3 regions of the Rhizobium acaciae genome follow, and region 3 is predicted to be linked to each of the others. Evidence: riboswitches for the same ligand, from Rfam matches in the RefSeq annotation. Region 3 holds a riboswitch; each other region holds the start of a gene.
What was found. A riboswitch is a leader RNA that binds a small molecule or an ion and turns the genes downstream of it on or off. The one in region 3 is predicted to bind thiamine pyrophosphate.
Positions count from the first base shown of each region.

Region 1: another riboswitch for thiamine pyrophosphate. It lies ahead of thiC (phosphomethylpyrimidine synthase ThiC); the one in region 3 lies ahead of thiM (hydroxyethylthiazole kinase).
Region 2: another riboswitch for thiamine pyrophosphate. It lies ahead of OLZ32_RS25165 (Ykof family thiamine-binding protein); the one in region 3 lies ahead of thiM (hydroxyethylthiazole kinase).

Region 1 is NZ_JAPCZO010000055.1:391-6,394, forward strand. Features, by position in the region: partial or broken gene OLZ32_RS38765 (bifunctional diaminohydroxyphosphoribosylaminopyrimidine deaminase/5-amino-6-(5-phosphoribosylamino)uracil reductase RibD) at 50-403, shown strand; gene OLZ32_RS38770 (DUF1059 domain-containing protein) at 687-887, shown strand; partial or broken gene OLZ32_RS38775 (3-oxoacyl-[acyl-carrier-protein] synthase III C-terminal domain-containing protein) at 1,081-1,723, shown strand; TPP riboswitch at 1,795-1,914, shown strand; gene thiC (phosphomethylpyrimidine synthase ThiC) at 2,003-3,811, shown strand; gene thiO (glycine oxidase ThiO) at 3,814-4,806, shown strand; gene thiS (sulfur carrier protein ThiS) at 4,803-5,000, shown strand; gene OLZ32_RS38795 (thiazole synthase) at 5,002-5,775, shown strand; gene OLZ32_RS38800 (thiamine phosphate synthase) at 5,772-6,004, shown strand, end outside.
Region 2 is NZ_JAPCZO010000017.1:22,977-28,980, forward strand. Features, by position in the region: gene OLZ32_RS25140 (LysR family transcriptional regulator) at 1-784, opposite strand, end outside; gene OLZ32_RS25145 (ArsR/SmtB family transcription factor) at 976-1,317, opposite strand; gene OLZ32_RS25150 (SDR family NAD(P)-dependent oxidoreductase) at 1,420-2,244, opposite strand; gene soxR (redox-sensitive transcriptional activator SoxR) at 2,302-2,766, opposite strand; gene OLZ32_RS25160 (NADPH-dependent FMN reductase) at 2,850-3,446, shown strand; TPP riboswitch at 3,691-3,804, shown strand; gene OLZ32_RS25165 (Ykof family thiamine-binding protein) at 3,795-4,403, shown strand; gene OLZ32_RS25170 (ABC transporter permease) at 4,415-5,221, shown strand; gene OLZ32_RS25175 (ABC transporter ATP-binding protein) at 5,218-6,004, shown strand, end outside.
Region 3 is NZ_JAPCZO010000002.1:81,179-87,182, reverse strand. Features, by position in the region: gene OLZ32_RS04220 (S8 family peptidase) at 1-981, shown strand, start outside; gene OLZ32_RS04215 (hypothetical protein) at 991-2,319, shown strand; TPP riboswitch at 2,411-2,507, shown strand; gene thiM (hydroxyethylthiazole kinase) at 2,558-3,361, shown strand; gene thiE (thiamine phosphate synthase) at 3,358-3,993, shown strand; gene thiD (bifunctional hydroxymethylpyrimidine kinase/phosphomethylpyrimidine kinase) at 3,990-4,799, shown strand; gene OLZ32_RS04195 (GNAT family N-acetyltransferase) at 5,018-5,497, shown strand; gene OLZ32_RS04190 (glycoside hydrolase family 3 N-terminal domain-containing protein) at 5,522-6,004, shown strand, end outside.

The DNA of each region.
Region 1 (6,004 bases), on a different contig from region 3:
GCGGTGTCAGATTGCGGACGCGCGGTGCTCAGTCAATGCGAGTGATCCAATCTCGCGTCGCGCCTTGCCCGTTCCATGCAGGTGGCATGTCTGGCCCAATCCTTCGTTCGGACGCGTGATCGTGCGCGATCGCGCGATCGTCGGGCGCGGCCGGACCCAGGCGGGCGGTCGGCCCAACGCCGAGCGTGTCGCCCTTGACGATGCCGGCGACCGTGCTCGTAGCGCCACGCTTTATGTGACGCTGGAACCCTGTTGCCACTGGGGCACAACGCCGCCCTGTGCCGATGCGATCATCGCGGCAGGCGTCTCCGCTGTTCATGCCTGCCTGCAAGATCCCGATCCGCGGGTGAACGGCGGCGGTTTCCGCAAGCTCCGGGAGGCCGGGATCAGATTCGAGGTCGGCGAGCCGTCTCAATCGCCAGCAGTCCCGGAGCGTTTCGATGCATGCCTCGCCGCTGACGATGACGGAACTTGGCTGCTCGAAAGAGGCGCCAGCCGGATGCGTGTCGCTGGTTGTCTTCGTTGTTCCTCCGACGCGGAACGACTTCTGGAGGAACTCGGAAGGCGAGGGCTTACAAACGTCTTTGTCGCCGTCGATGACGAAGCGGCCTCGCTGCTCGCCGCCGGCGCCAACGGCGGCGCGAGGATTTCGACGAGCGAAGCCCTGAGACAGTGAGGAGAAAGCCATGAAACAGTTTGATTGCGCAACTCTCGTTCCCGGTGTCGATCAGATCATACGCGCCCACACGGAAGCCAATGTTGTCGCCCGCGCCGTTGACTACCTCAAGACCGTGCTTGGTGAGGACGGCATTCGTCCGACTCTTGTCGAAGAGATACGAACGCGGATTACCGACGTCCCCTCTGCGGATCGATCCGGGCGCTCCTGAACAGACAGGGGCTGCTCTCTTCATGCCCCCGACGGCTATCGAGCGGCCGTTCTTGTTGAGATTCGTCGGATCGTGGCCCGAACGAGCGCAATTCGGCTTGGCAAGGATGCTGACATCGACGGAGGCTCAATTCAATATTCTATTCAGCGATAGAATATTGAATTGTGGTGCATGGTTACTGACGAGCAGACGTCGCACGCGCCATTGGGCCGAAGACGGTGAGACGCTGAGCGGCCTTGCTGCCGACGCAGGCCGGATAGCCCTCAACGATGCGGAGATTGCCCGAAGCGAGATCGCGCTCACTCTGCTCGCAACGTCAACACCCGATCATCCTGCTTCTGCCCTCCGCCCCCTTGCTCGCCCATAGACTTGGACTTATGCGATCCGGCGCGATCGACCTTGCGGGCGCCTGTTCGGGCTTCCTCTATGCGCTCATGCTCGCCGACGGTTTCGTTCGCGCCTAAGGGCGTGCAGTGTTGGTGGTTGCGGCCAACATTCTTAGCCGCCGGATCAACCTCGCCGAGCGGGCGAGCGCGGTGCTGCTCCAAGACGTCGCAAAGAGTATTGCAGCATGCAGAAATCACCGCCGGCCAGATTGGCCGGTTCCTTCCGCACCAAGCCAATGCACGCATGTTCGGCGCCGTTTGCGACAATCTCGGCATCGATCCGGCAAGGACAGTCCGGACGATCGAATTTTCGGCAATTCCTCTGCCGCGACCATTCCGCTTTTGCTCTCTATCGCCAAGAACAAGCGGCAGTTTGCGGAGGGAGAGACGCTGCTGCTGACCGCTGCAGGTGCCGGTTTGACGGGTGGCGCCGTCGCCTACCGGATGTAGCGGGCAAGACGGTTCTGACATCCTTTGGCGATTGACGGTTGACGAAACGCCTTTTCGGGCACTAACCTACGTTCATTCACCAGGGGGGTCACGACAAGGGGCTGAGATACTGCTGAGCGATTTCGCGGCGCAGTGACCCGTTGAACCTGATCCAGTTCATACTGGCGTAGGGACGGTGCAAGCGCTGCTATGACTGGGATTCCGCGTGCGGATTCCTGTCAGCGTCTTTTCATCATTCCGGCTCTGATGACTGGGTCTCCAACCTTTGGAGCCTCATCCATGAATATTGCCGCAAAACATCTTACCCCGACTGTCACGACCGGCCCACTGCCGGCCTCCCGCAAGATTCATATCCCGGGCGAACTGCATCCGCAGATCCGCGTGCCGATGCGCGAGATTTCCGTTCATCCGACCTCCGGCGAACCGCCGGTGACCGTTTACGATTCCTCAGGTCCCTACACCGATCCCGCACATGTCGTGGCGATCGAGTCCGGCCTGCCGCGCCTGCGCGAAAGCTGGGTTCTCGCTCGCGGCGACGTCGAGGCCTATGAGGGTCGCATCGTCAGGCCGGAGGATAACGGCTTCATCTCCGGAAATCACCTGACGCCCGAATTCCCGATCCGCAACCAGCCCTTCAAGGCCAGAAACGGCAGGGCCGTTACCCAGCTTGCCTATGCGCGTGCTGGCATCGTCACAACGGAAATGGAGTTCGTCGCCATTCGCGAAAACCTCGGCCGTCAGGCGGCCAAGGAGGCTCTTATCCGCGACGGCGAAAGTTTTGGCGCCCATGTCCCGGATTTCGTCACACCGGAATTCGTGCGCCGGGAAGTCGCCGAAGGCCGGGCGATCATTCCCGCCAATATCAACCATCCGGAATCCGAGCCGATGATCATCGGCCGGAACTTCCTGGTGAAGATCAACGCCAATATCGGCAATTCGGCCGTCACGTCCTCCATGGCCGAGGAGGTCGAGAAGATGGTCTGGGCGGTCCGCTGGGGTGCCGACACGGTCATGGATCTTTCCACCGGCCGCAACATCTACAATATCCGCGAATGGATCATCCGCAATTCGCCGGTGCCGATCGGTACCGTGCCGCTCTATCAGGCGCTGGAAGAGGTGGGCGGCATTGCCGAGGACCTGACTTGGAAGGTCTATCGCGATACGCTGATCGAACAGGCCGAGCAGGGCGTCGACTATTTCACCATCCATGCGGGCGTGCGGCTTTCCTATATCCCGCTGACCGTCAATCGGGTTGCCGGCATCGTTTCCCGCGGCGGCTCGATCATGGCCAAGTGGTGTCTGCATCACCACAAAGAGAGTTTTCTCTACGAGCATTTCGAGGAGATCTGCGACATCGCCCGCGCCTATGACGTCACCTTCTCGCTGGGCGACGGCCTGCGCCCCGGTTCGATCGCCGATGCCAACGACGCGGCACAATTTGCCGAACTGGAAACGCTCGGTGAGCTCACCCAGATCGCCTGGGCGAAGGATTGCCAGGTGATGATTGAAGGGCCCGGCCATGTGCCGATGCACAAGATCAAGGCGAACATGGACAAGCAGCTCGCGGTCTGCGGCGAGGCGCCCTTCTACACGCTGGGGCCGCTGACGACCGATATCGCGCCCGGCTACGACCATATCACCTCCGGCATCGGTGCGGCGATGATCGGCTGGTTCGGCACGGCCATGCTCTGCTACGTGACGCCGAAGGAGCATCTGGGCCTGCCCGACCGCAACGACGTCAAGACCGGTGTCATCACCTATAAGATCGCCGCCCATGCCGCCGACCTTGCCAAGGGGCACCCGGCCGCCCGCCTGCGCGACGACGCCCTGTCGCGGGCGCGCTTCGAATTTCGTTGGGAAGACCAGTTCAACCTGTCGCTCGATCCCGATACCGCCCGCAGCTTTCATGACGAAACCCTGCCGAAGGAAGCGCACAAGGTGGCGCATTTCTGTTCGATGTGCGGCCCGAAATTCTGCTCCATGCGCATATCGCACGACATCCGCGCCGAAGCGCAGAAGGAGGGGCTGGACGCGATGGCGGCGAAATACCGTGAGGGCGGCGATCTCTATATGCCCGTGGGGGAGTGACATTGCGCATCCTTGTCAAGGGGGCTGGCGTTGCCGGCCTCGCGGTGGCGCATGAGCTCGCGTCAGACGGTTTTGTTGTGGAGGTTGCGGACATCGCGCCAACGATCGGGGCGGGAGCGTCATGGCTGGCCGGCGGCATGCTTGCGCCCTGGTGCGAGCGGGAAAGCGCCGACCAGCGGGTGCTGGCGGAAGGCAAGACTGCCGCCGACTGGTGGGAGGCCGCGGTGCCGGGGGAAGTCACGCGCAACGGCACGCTGGTCGTCGCGCCGCAACGGGATCAGGGCGAGCTTGTACGGTTCGCCTCCCGCACATCGGAGTATGAATGGCTGGATGAAGGCGGCATAGCCGAGCTGGAGCCGGCGCTCGCGGGACGCTTCCGCAAGGGCCTCTTCTTTCGCGAGGAGGCGCATCTCGATCCACGGCGCGCTCTGCGGGCTCTTCACAGGTCGTTGCAGGGCGGGGGCGTTCAGTTTCATCTGGGCGTCGCCGGTGATCTCCCGGAAGGCCGGTATGACCACGTGATCGACTGCACCGGCTCCGCCGCCATCGGCACGCTGGAGCGGCTGCGGGGCGTGCGTGGCGAGATGCTTTATCTGGAAACGGAGGAGATTTCGCTGTCGCGGCCAATCCGGCTGCTGCATCCGCGTTACCCGCTCTACATCGTCCCGCGCCAGCAAGGCCGCTTCATGGTCGGCGCGACCATGATCGAGAGCGATGCGGACGGACCACCCACGGCGCGCTCGATCATGGAACTGCTCAATGCCGCTTATGCGCTGCATCCCGCTTTCGGCGAAGCGCGCGTGATCGAAACCGGAGCGGGTGTGCGGCCGGCCTTTCCGGACAATTTTCCGCGTGTCGTTCACATGGGGCCGGTGCTTCTTGTGAACGGTCTTTACCGCCATGGCTTCCTGTTGGCGCCGGCCATGGCCCGAGAAGTGACACGACTGTTGGCCGCGCCGCAAAGGAAACAAGCAGCGATAGGAACAATGACATGAAACTGATCGTCAATGGCGAGGATCACCACCTCGATGCCCTGACACTCTCTGATGTGATGACCACTCTTGAATATGAGGGTGGATGGCTGGCAACTGCTGTAAACGGCGAACTCGTTCATCGCGAGGAGCGAACCGAATGCCGTCTTGCAGAGGGTGACCGGATCGAAATTCTCACGGCACTGCAGGGAGGTTGACATGGTTGCGTTTTACGGAAGCGAGGTCGGCTCGCGGCTACTGCTCGGCACGGCGCGCTATCCCAGCCCAGCCGTTCTCGAAGAGGCGGTTCGTCGCTCCGGAACGGAGATCATCACCGTCTCCCTGCGACGCGAGACGGCCGGGGGCAGGGTCGATTCCACCTTCTTCGACATGATCCGCGCGCTCGGCGTGCGCGTGCTGCCGAACACCGCGGGATGCCACTCGGTGTCGGAGGCCGTGCTGACGGCCAACATGGCGCGGGAACTTCTGAGCACCGACTGGATCAAGCTGGAGGTGATCGGACATCACGACACACTGCAGCCGGATGTCTTTGCGCTGGTGGAAGCCGCGAGGGTCCTTTGCGCCGATGGCTTCAAAGTGTTTCCCTACACGACTGACGATCTGGTTGTTGCCGAACGCTTAGTGGAAGCAGGTTGCGAAGTGCTGATGCCATGGTGCGCGCCGATCGGCTCGGCCATGGGTCCGGTCAATCTGATGGCGCTGAAATCAATGCGTGCGCATTTCCCCGACATTCCTTTGATTGTCGATGCCGGCATCGGCCGCCCGTCGCATGCGGCAACAGTAATGGAGATCGGCTACGATGCCGTGCTTCTCAACACGGCAGTCGCCGGAGCAGGGGACCCGGCGCTGATGGCCGAGGCGTTCGCACAGGCCATAGAAGCGGGCCGCAATGCCTTTCTCGCGGGACCATTGGAGCCGCGAGATATGGCGGTTCCCTCGACACCGGTCATCGGCAAGGCAGTGTTCGCATGAAGCTCGATCCCTTTTATTTGATCGTCGACAGTGCCGACTGGATCGAGAGACTGGTTCGGCTGGGCGTGAGGCTCGTGCAACTGCGGATCAAGGATCGGCCGGAAGACATCTTGCAGGCAGAGATTCGACGGGCAAAAACGATATGCGCCGCCTATGGTTGCCAGCTCGTCATCAACGATTACTGGCAGCTCGCGATCGAGGAAGGCTGCGACTTCGTCCATCTGGGACA
Region 2 (6,004 bases), on a different contig from region 3:
CCGGCTCGACGATCGGGATCATGCGGATTTCCACTGGAAACCCGAAGGATTTGGCGACGTTGCGCGGCATGATGCTCGCCCAGCGTCCAGTCCTGACATGCGAGAACAGCACGATCATCGAGTTGGATTCGAGCGTCGGATGCGCGGTGGCGCCTGCTTCCGTCAAGTGCCGGTTGATGATGCGGCGGTTCTGCATGTCGGCAGTCAATAGACAAAGCCGAAGATCACCGATCTCCCGCCAGGTCACGTTGTCGCGATCAGATAGCGGGCTGCCGGCAGCCGTGATCAGATTATAGCGCTCGGCATAAAGGGGAACGGTCGTGACGCGGCCGAGCGGCTCGTTTTCGAGATAGGTGATGCCGGCATCGATTTCGAGGTTTTCGAGCATGCTCAGCACCTGCAGCGAATTGCGCGAGACGATCGAGAAGGTCACGCCGGGATGCCGCTCCTGAAATGGCGTGGTGATGCGCGACAGCATGGCAAGCGCGGTCGGAATGGCGGCGAGGCGGATGTGGCCGGAAAGACCGCGGCGCGCGGCGCGCATCTCCTCGCGCATGGTGCGGGCATCGCCGACGATGCGTCGGGCCCATTCGAGCACGCGCTGCCCCTCAGGCGTCAGCCCCTGGAACCGCGAACCGCGCTGCACCAGCATGACGCCAAGCTGATCCTCGAGCTGCCGGATGGCAGCCGAAAGCGTTGGCTGCGAGATCCCGCACTCCTCCGCGGCGCGGCCAAAATGCTTTTCATTGGCAAGGGCGATGAAGAATTCCAGCTTGTCGATCATCCGGTCTCCCGATCCGGCATGACATCATCCGGGCCAGTTCATCTTTGACGCAGCAGCCGTGCTCCGCAAGGGCGATCTCTAGATCAGGATGATTTTAGGCCCGATCGGCCCAAAATCTGAATCCTGATCTAAATCAAAGAAATAGAGCATGATGTCGTCCGAAAACCGCGCACACTTTTCGGCATCATGCTCTAGCTGTTTTCTGCAGCCGGGAAAAGATCGAACAGCGATTCGAGGAAGGCAAGCACGCTGACATTGCCGATGCTGTAATAGACCAGCCTGCCCTGGCGGCGCGTATGGACCAGGCCTTCTAGCCTTAACCGCGCCAGCTGCTGCGAGACCATTGCCTGCTGGATGCCGAGGATATTTTCGATCTCACCCACCGTGCGCTCCTCGTTCGCCAATATGCAGAGGATCAGAAGTCGGGTCGGGTGCGCTAGCGCTTTCAGCAGATCGCTCGCTTCATCGGCTTTTCCAGCGAGTTTGTGCAATTCCTGGCCGGACATCCCCGGCTCGGGTTTGGGCAACGGCATTCGGTATCTCGGAAGGGAGGCAATGAGTAGATCAGCACAATAGCATATTCGCACAAGCGAATTGGTCAAAAGTGATGAAATGTCAAAAAAGGTCCAAACAAATCAGCAGATAAGCTGACCTCCATTGATCTCGATCACCTGTCCGGTGATGTAGCCCGAGAGCGAGGGAGCCGCCAGAAATAGGTAGGCGGGAGCACAATCCTCCGCCGTGCCGAGCCGCTGCAGGGGGATGGATTTTCTCGTCTGCTCCAGCTTTTCGCGCGAGGAATAGCGCTCATGGAAATCCGTCTCGATCGTTCCCGGCGATACGCAATTGACGCGGATTCCGTCCGGTGCAAGCTCGCGGGCAAGCGCCTTGGAATAGGTCGCAACAAAGGCTTTCGAGGCCGAATAGATCGAGGAACCGGGGCTGCCGCCGGTCAGCGCCGAAATCGAAACGGTGTTGACGATGGCAGCGCCACCAGCCGCCTTCAATGCCGGCAGCAGCGCCCGCGTCAGCGCCACCACCGATGTCTGGTTGAGCCGTACGACCGCTTCATATTCTGCGTCGGTGAGCGTGGCAGCGGGAAAACGACCGAGCATGGTGCCGGCATTGTTGACCAGCACATCGACCTTATCGAAGAAGGCGAGAACATCCTCGGCAAATTGCGCTGCCCCACCGACTGCAGAGAAATCGGCATTAAGCAGCAGCGCCCGTCTTTCGGATTCAGCCGTCAGCAGGAAATCCGGCAGGGCGCGTCCCGGCTTGCGCCCGGTATGGACGATCACCTTCGCGCCGCAGTCCAGGAACTGCCGGGCCACTTCAAGGCCGATGCCGCGGCCGGCGCCGGTCACCACGACATTGCGATTTTCGAACAGTCTGGGATGGAACACGAAGCCGTCCTCCTCGCGGACAGTGCCGCCGGTTGTGTCATTCGCCCTTAACATATGAGCGCGCCGACTGAAAGAAAGGCGCGCATCGATCTTTCCTGGGGAGGACCGGGGTTAGTTTTCGTTCTCCAGAAGCCGCGCGCCCGGCCCTTCCTTGCCGAGCCGGTCGCAGGGATTGCGCAACGGACAGCTTTCGATCGACAGGCAGCCGCAGCCGATGCAGCCGGTCAGACGGTCGCGCAGCAGGCTAAGCCGCCTGATTCGCGCGTCGAGATCATCCTTCCACAGCGCCGACAGCGTCTGCCAGTCGGCGACGGTCGGCGTGCGTCCTTGCGGCAGGGACTCGAACGCCGCCTGGATTTCCGAAAGCGGAATGCCGACACGCTGCGCCACCTTGATGATGCCGAGCCGGCGAAGCACATCGCGCCCATAGCGCCGCTGATTGCCGCGGGAGCGGATGCTCGAGATCAGCCCCTTGGTCTCGTAAAAATGCAGCGCCGAGACGGCCAGGCCGCTGCGCTCCGCCACTTCGCCGACCGTCAGGAGCTTGCCGAGCGGCGCTGCCGGAATTGTATCCATCGCCTCTTGACCTCAATATTAGTCGAGGTTCTATAACCCTTGCTCCTGCAATCGTAAAGTCCAATCGCAACAAGGAGCGACGCATGAAAACACCCACCAGGCTGGCTGTCATCTACGGGAGCACGAGAGAGGGCCGCATCTGCGACCGGGTGGTCAAATGGCTGACGCAGGAACTCCTCCGCTTCCCGCAATTCGATATCGACATCATCGACCCACTGGATTTCGCACTGCCGACCAACCGTGACATAGCGCATCCTGAAATCGACAGGCTCGCCGGACGGCTTGGCATGGCCGACGCCTTCATCATCGTCACGCCGGAATACAATCACAGCTTCACCGCCTCGTTGAAGTCGATCATCGATTTCTTCTTCGAGCCCTGGCAGGGCAAGCCGGTCGCCTTCGTTTCCTATGGCGGCATATCCGGCGGCCTGCGCGCCGTCGAACAGCTGCGGCTGGTCTTTGCCGAACTCCACGCCGTCACCATCCGCGATTCGGTCAGCTTTGCCGCACCTTGGAACCGCTTCGATACGCAGGGAAGGCTCGACAATCCCGCCGATGCAATGCGTTTGCTCGATCGGATGATGGCGAGGCTGGAATGGTGGACACGGGCGCTCGTCACCGCCCGCAGCGATCGTCCCTATGCCGACATAGAGCGCCGCGCGTCTTTTCAGGAGCGCTAAGGACGCTCTATCACTTTGAATCTGCGTATGATCCTTTCCGAAAATCGATGCCGATTTTCGGGGTTATGCGCTAGCCGCCTGAGGCAGGAAGCTCCGGTTCCGTTCCCGGCAGGTACGGAACCATTGGGAACACCCGGGCAGATCCTCCGCCCGGGTGTTTTCCGCCACATCCGGTTCATTCCGACCGCACGGACGGGTTCGCAATTTTGCGGTTGCGGGGAGAAAACCGCGGTGATAGTTTCCGAGCAAATAACAGGGGAGCTCTGTATTGCCGGGGCTGAGATGTGAGGCGCAAGCCTCTGGACCCTTCAAAGCTGATCTGGGTAATGCCAGCGGAGCGAGGTTCAGATGTTCTCAGGCGCACAAGTGTCACTCTATCCGATGTCCGACAATTTCGTCGGCATCATTCTCGACGCCGTCACGGCGCTGGATCCCTATCGCGACCGGTTGCGCATCGAGGTCGATGACATCTCCACTCTGCTGGTCGGCCCGCCTGACATTCTCTTCGCCGCCATGCACGATCTTTTCGTCGCCGCCGCAAAAACCGGCGAGCATTGCGTATTATCCGCTGCCGTTTCACGCGGCTGCCCCGGCGAGCCCGACGACGCCATCTGCGGCGTCAACCCCTCCCTCGGCCAGGCGGAGCCGCTTGCCGAGCGTATAACAGCCGCACTTGCCGCCGTTGAAACCACCGCCGAAAGCGGACAGCCGACCGCTGCGCAATTCTCGCTCTACGTCATGGGAACCGGTACCCATATGGACGAGATCTATGGCTGCATCGACTTCCTGAAGCGCTCCGGCACCTTCGACCGCGCCAAGAATTTCTGCACCAGGCTCTCTGGCGACGCCGGCGCGGTCTTCGCCACCATTCGCGAGGCCTTCTTTCGCTTCGGCGACCCCGAGGGACATGTGACCCTCGACATCACGGTTTCCGCGAATAGCCCGACGAAAGCCTGAATCGAACGCTGATGACACCGCCATCACCATCGGAATCGCGCCTTGCCGCGCTCCGCACCGCTCTCTGCCGGGGCATACCCGCCCTGCTCGCCGGTTGCGCCTTCTTGGCGGCATGGGAACTCTATGCCGATCTTTCGGGCATAAAACCTTCTATCCTGCCGGCGCCTTCGCGCATCGTCGTCCAGGGCTGGCTGAACCGCGAGGCGCTGATATCAAATACCTGGCCGACGCTCGGCGCGACACTCGGTGGTTTCGCCCTGTCGCTTGCCTTCGCCTTCGCCGCCTCGATCCTCATGGATTTCGTGCCTTTCATGCGCCGGGCATTGCTGCCGATCTTCATCGCCAGCCAGACCCTGCCGCTGGTGGCGATCGCTCCCCTCGTCGTCCTCTGGTTCGGCTTCGGCCTGTTGCCGAAGATCCTGCTGGTGGCGCTCGTCACCTTCTTCCCGCTGCTCGTCGCCCTGCTGCAGGGCTATGAATCGACCGACCGCGACATTGCCGAGTTGCTGAATTCGATGAAAGCGAGCCGCTGGCGCATTTTCCGCCTGGCACGGCTTCCCTCCTCGCTGCCCTATTTCTTCGCCGGCCTGCGGATCTCGATCACCTATGCTGTCGTCGGCGCGATCTTCGCCGAATATGCCGGTGCCGCCCGCGGCCTCGGCATCTATATCCTCAACGCCAAGAACAATTTCCGTCCCGATCTCGTGCTCGCCGCCGTCGTCGTCAGCGCCGTGCTGACACTCTGCCTCTTCGGGCTGACGCTGATGATCCAGCGCCTCATCATGCCCTGGCAACAATCCGGGGAGCAGCGCCGATGAGCGATGCAATGGTTGAACTGCGCAACATCTCGAAGTCCTTCGACGGCATGAAGGTACTGGACGATATTTCACTCGCTGTCGCAAGCGGCGAGTTCGTTTCGATCGTCGGCCCATCCGGCTCCGGAAAATCGACAGTACTGAGGTTGCTGACACAGGCGCTTCGGCCCGATTCCGGCACCATGCTTTTCAAGGGCGCGCCGCTGGAACAGGCGCCGCATTCCTTCGCTTTCATGCCGCAGCGCGATGCGCTGATGCCCTGGCGCCGGATCATCGACAATGCCGCACTCGGCCTGGAGGTGCGCGGCATGAGCCGCCGCGCGGCCCGCGCCGCCGTCGCGCCGCTGTTCGAGCGCTTCGGCCTCGCAGGCTTCGAGCATCACTATCCCTCCGAACTGTCAGGCGGCATGCGCCAGCGCGCCGCGCTGCTGCGCACCGTCGTCCAGACCCAGGACATGTTGCTGCTCGACGAGCCTTTCGGCGCCCTGGATGCGCTGACGCGCACGCAGATCCAGGAATGGCTGCAGGGCATGTGGACCGAACACCGTTGGACGGCGCTGCTGATCACCCATGATGTTCGCGAGGCCGTGTTCCTTTCCGACCGGATCTACATGCTCTCGGCCCGTCCGGCGCGTATTATCCGCGAATTCCGCGTTCCCCTGCCCCGTCCGAGAAGCATTGCCGATCTAGGCTCGCCGGCGGCCCAGGCGATCGAAACCGAAATCCTGCAAACCCTGCTTCATCCGCTAGAACAGGATGATTTTAGGCCGGTCGGCCTAAAATCTG
Region 3 (6,004 bases):
ACGCTCGATCTGCCGGACGGCCTCTTTCATCGGGATTTCACGGCCGACAATCCGGACCCGGCCGTGGCGTCGGCTGCGGCGCTGATCGACAATGCCGGCCATGGAACCCATGTTGCCGGCATCATCGCCGGCCGCACATCGGTGCTGGACGAACCGAAGACGGACGCGGTCAAGAAGATCTGCGTGAAAGCGGAGGTGCGCAACGAGGACGGGACCAAATCAACCGTCAAGGATACTCATGACGGCGTCATCACCGGCATGGCACCGCACTGCAAGCTGTTGAGCCTGAAAGTGCTGGCCAATGAGAAGCAGGGCAAGCTCAGCAATCTGCTGGCTGCGATCGGCTATGTTCAGCGCTCGAACGACTACGGGCGCAACATCAAGATCCACGGCATCAATCTCAGCCTTGGCTATCCGTTCGATCCGGTCTGGTTCGCGGCAGGGCAAAGCCCGCTCTGCGTCGAGGTCGACAGGCTGGTGCGTTCGGGCGTCTGCGTCGTGGTCGCGGCCGGCAATGCCGGCTACGGTACGGTGACGCAATTCTCAGGCGCGCCGGAGCGCGCGGCCCATAGCGGCACGATCATGGATCCCGGCAACGCAGCGCTCGCCATCACTGTCGGCTCGACGCATCGCGACATGCCGCATACCTACGGCGTCTCCTATTTTTCCTCCAAGGGACCGACCGCGGATGGGCGAATGAAGCCCGATCTCGTCGCCCCCGGCGAGCGCATCATCTCATGCGCGCTCTACAACGGCGCCAAGTCAGGTGAAGCGCCGTTCCGGGAGGATACCGGAACGAGCATGGCGACGCCGCATGTCTCCGGCGCGATCGCCGCGTTTCTCTCGGTTCGGCGTGAATTTCTCGGCCAGCCGGAACGCGTCAAGGAAATCTTCATCGGCGCCGCGACCGATCTCAAGCGACGACCCGAGTTTCAGGGCGCCGGCCTGCTCGATCTGATGCGAACGCTACAGGCTGTGTAAGGAGGACATATGGACACGCTTGGCCCCTCGCCATTCCTATGGCTCGAATTCGACAAGAATGGCGCGATCGATCCCGCGACGACGACAAGTCTCGCGGCGTTGCTCAACCAGCCCGGAACGACCGATCTGGTGGTCATGTCGCATGGCTGGAAGAATACCAAGGACGATGCCCGCAAACTCTACGGAACCCTGTGGGCGAACGCCCGCAAGAAACTTGCCCCCGACAAGGCGAACCACACCGTCGTCGCCGGTGTCGTCTGGCCCGCCAAGGCCTATCGCACCGATTTCGACGAGCAGACACTGGTGACGCCAGGCGGCGGTGGAACTCTGGCAGCAGATGGGACGGCGGCAGGCCCTGAGGATCTCGACGATCAGGCCTTCAAAGACGTGTTGAAGGATTTCGAGGATCTCTTCGGGCCGGATGGCGCCGCAACGGCCGAAAAGGCGCGGGCGGCAGCCGAAGCGCTCAATGAAACGACGTCGTTTTTCCTCGTCAAGAACGGCAATAAAGCACTCGGTTCTCCCGGAACGGATTCCGAACTCAACGCGGATTCAGCGCCGATTGCGCTCGCCACGGACGATGCCACCAGCGCCAAAATGCTGATGGAAGCTCTCATCGCGGCGCCGACATTTAACCTCGAAAGCTCCGTCGGCAAGGCTCAAGGGCTCGGGGATTTCGTCTCGGGCCTGATCTCCGGCCCGAGAGCGGCGGTGGCGCGGTTTTTGAACCAGCTGACCTATTACGAAATGAAGAAACGCGCCGGCATCGTCGGCGAGGCTTTGACGAAAAGCGTGCTGTCGAAGCTCGTGCTGCAGCAGCCGATCCGCCTGCATCTCGTCGGCCACAGCTTCGGCGCCCGGCTGGTCGCGGCAGCAGCCAACGGGCTCGCCCCGGTCCAGAAGCTGGAATTCTTCTCGCTCACCCTGCTGCAAGGAGCCTTCTCGCACAATGGCTTCGCGAAGGAGATCAAGCCGGGCCTTGCCGGCGCCTTTCCCGATGTCGTGGGCAAACCGACCGGCCCGATCTGCATCACCCACACCCACAACGATCTCGCCTGCACGCTCGCCTATGCGCTGGCGTCGCGCCTGTCGCGCGATATCGCCAAGAGCATCGGCGATGCCAACGACGAGTTCGGGGCGATGGGGGCGAACGGTCCGCAGCACCTGAAGGCGGGGCAGGCCGTCGAGGACGATACGGATGCCGTCTTCGCGCCGCAGGCCGGCAAGGTCAATACCTTCCTGGCGGACAAGTACATCATCAAGACGAGGGCGTCGGATGCCCATAACAATGTCGCCAACGAGGATGTCGGACGGCTGCTGGCAAAGATCGTCGGCTGATGGCCTTTCATAAAAAAACGCGCGGCGCTGTCAGTCGTGGAATTGTCATTTTCAGGATGACATCAGTCCTGTTCTCTGCGAAAAAGAGCGCGATGAGAGACAGGGGCGCCCGTCGACAGACGGGCTGAGAAGCACCCTTCGAACCTGAACCGGATAATGCCGGCGGAGGGAGTCGCTCGGGGCCGCGGCACCGTCCGCACGAACCGCCCCGTGCCCGCCCCCGCCTGAAAGGGGCCACATGCAGACCATGACCACACCAGGAGCGATGCTGAAGGCGATGCGCGAAAAGCCGCCGCTCGTTCAGTGCATCACCAATTATGTCGCCATGAATATCGCCGCGAATGTTCTGCTCGCCGCTGGCGCCTCGCCCGCCATGGTGCATGCGGCGGAAGAAGCCGGCGAATTCGCCGGGATCGCCAGTGCGCTGACCATCAATATCGGCACGCTGTCGACGCAATGGATCGACGGCATGCAGGCGGCGGCGAAGGCGGCGACATTAGCCGGCAAACCCTGGGTGCTCGATCCGGTCGCCCATTATGCGACGGCTTTCCGCCGCAACGCCGTCGCCGACCTCCTGGCACTGCGTCCGACCATCATCCGCGGCAACGCTTCCGAAATCATCGCGCTTGCCGGCGGAGAGAGCCGCGGCCAGGGGGTCGACAGCCGCGACCCGGTCGAACAGGCGGAAGGTTCGGCGCGATGGCTCGCTGAGCGTCAGCGGGCGGTCGTCGCCGTTACCGGCGCCGTCGATTTCGTCACCGACGGCGAGCGGGCCGTGCGCATCGAAGGCGGATCGGCCTTGATGCCGCAAGTCACAGCACTCGGCTGCTCGCTCACCTGCCTCGTCGGCGCCTTTGCCGCGACGGCACCTGAGGATATCTTCGGCGCGACGGTTGCGGCACTTGCAACCTTCGCCATCGCCGGCGAGGAGGCAGCACTTGGAGCGGCCGGCCCCGGCTCCTTCTCCTGGCGCTTCCTCGATGCGCTGGCCGCGCTCGACGCCGAAACGCTTGACGCCAGGGCAAGGATATCGGCCGCATGAAGGCTTTCGACCTTTCGCTCTACCTCGTCCTCGACCCCGATCTCTGCGCCGGGATCGGCATGGTCGAAACCGCGCGCCTTGCCATTGCCGGCGGCGCCACCATGGTGCAACTGCGCGACAAGCATGCCGGCACCATCGGGATGATCGAGACCGGCCGTGCCTTGAAACAGGCACTTGTTGGGACCGGCGCCCTCCTCATCGTCAACGATGACGTCGAGGCGGCAATCGCCATCGGCGCCGACGGCCTGCATATCGGCCAGGAAGACATGGATGCGATGAGAGCGCGGGCGATGGTCGGCCCCGACGTGATCCTTGGCCTGTCGGTCGAGAACGAGGCGCTCGCCGGTGCCGTCGATCCTGATCTCATCGATTACACCGGCGTCGGGCCAGTGTTTGCGACACCGACCAAGGCCGACCACAAGCAGCCGATCGGCTTTGACGGTCTTGCAAGGCTGGTGAAGGCCTCGCCGGTGCCGTCGGTGGCGATCGGCGGGCTCAAGGCGGATCATGTCGCCCAAGTGTTCGCCGCCGGCGCCAAGGGCCTTGCCGTCGTTTCCGCCATCTGCGGCACGCCCGACCCCGAAGCGGCCACGCGCCGCATCGCCGCAGAAATTCGAAAGGTCAGCGCATGATCCGCAACGTTCTCTCGATCGCCGGCTCCGATCCCTCCGGCGGCGCCGGCATCCAGGCCGATCTCAAGGCCTTTTCCGCCCGCGGCGTCTACGGCATGGCGGTGCTGACCGCGCTGACGGCGCAGAACACGCAAGGTGTCAGCGGCGTGCATCTGGTGCCGCCGCAATTCGTCGCCGACCAGATCAATGCCGTCTTTGCCGATGTCCGCGTCGATGCCGTCAAGATCGGCATGATTGCCAATGCCGGCATCGCCGATGCCGTTGCCGGAGCGCTGTCTGACCACCGCGACATTCCGATCGTCATCGACCCGGTCATGATCGCCAAGGGTGGAGCCGCCCTGCTTGCGCCTGAAGCGGTCGATGTGCTGACCCGCCGGCTGCTGCCGCTTGCCACACTGCTGACCCCGAACCTGCCCGAAGCCGCCGCCCTGCTGCACCAGCCGGTTGCGACAAACCGCGCTGACATGGCGGCGCAGGCCGAGCGCCTGCGGGCGCTTGGCCCGGTCGCGGTGCTGGTCAAGGGCGGCCATCTCGACAGCGACGAGAGCCCTGACGTGCTTGCCACCGCTGCCGGCCTGCACTGGTTCGAAGCCAGGCGCGTGCCGACCAAGAACACCCACGGCACCGGCTGCACGCTGTCCAGCGCGCTGGCGGCCGAGCTCGCCAAGGGCGCTTCGGCGCAGGAGGCGGTCGCCATCGCGAAGGTCTACCTCGCCGGCGCGGTCGCGGCTGCCGGAAGCCTCACCGTCGGCTCCGGCCACGGCCCGGTGCAGCATTTTCATGCGCTCTGGAAAGACGCCGAATAGGCGTCCGCTCAGCCAATATTCCGCCAATCGAAAACGGCTTGGCCTTCCCGGGCCGTTTTGCGTTCGGCACCTACTTTGCGTTGAAACCCTGGGGACAGCGGCGGCTCGCGCCTTTGGCCGTTTGAAAAACCTTGTTGACAAGCCCGGCCAGATGGCCAAGTCTATGACACTAAAAGGGGATATGTTCCGCAATAACGGAATAACTGGAGGAGTGACGGGTGCCAGACCTGCTTGTGAGCCTATATTCCACTGAGCTCGCCGACCTGAAACATAAAGCCGACGAAGTCGGCGTCTCCATCCGTCCGGCCCTCCCCCCGGAACTGCATCTTATCGTCAGCTGGGTTCGCGAACGGTTCAGCGAGAACTGGGCAAGCGAAGTCGCGGTCGCCTTCTCCCGCCAGCCCGTTGCCTGCCTGATATCAGTCGACGCCAGCAAGCTCCTGGGCTTTGCCTGCTATGACACGACGGCGCGCGGCTTCTTCGGCCCGACCGGCGTCGATCCCGATGCCCGCGGCAAGGGCATCGGGCTCGCCCTCTTTTCCGCCTGTCTTCAGACCATGAAGACGCTCGGCCACGCCTATGCCTTCATCGGCGATGCCGGCCCGGTCGACTTCTACGCCAGGACCGCAGGCGCAACCATCATCCCCGCCCCCGATAAGGGCATCTACGAAGGCATGCTGAGAAGCGCGCCGAAATGACCATCTGATCCCGGAGTTACAGAATTGTCCTCGACCCCGCTCGCCCTTTTCGTCGGCCTTCCGAATCCCACTATTTCGGATGATGAATTCGCCCTCTTTCGCGAAACCAATCCGCTCGGCCTCTTCGTCGGCCGGCGCAATCAGCGCGAGCCGGAGCAGACGAGGCGCCTGATCGAGCGCTTCCGCGAAGCCGTCGGCCGCGACGACGCGCCTGTCTTCACCGACCAGGAAGGCGGTCGCGTTCAGCATCTCGATGCCGGCCCCTGGCCGCTCTTCCGCAGTTTCGGCCAGTTTGCCGAACTTGCGCGCCGCGATTTCGATCTCGGCAAAAAAGCACTGCGCCTTTCCTCCCAGGCCATGGGCGCGATGATGACGGAACTCGGCCTTTCCAGCGGCTGCTCTCCCGTTCTCGACCTCGTCTTCGAGACGACGAGCGCGGTCATCGGCGCCCGCTCCTTCGGCTCTGATCCCGACATTATCGCTGCCCTCGGCCGCGAGGTCGTCGAT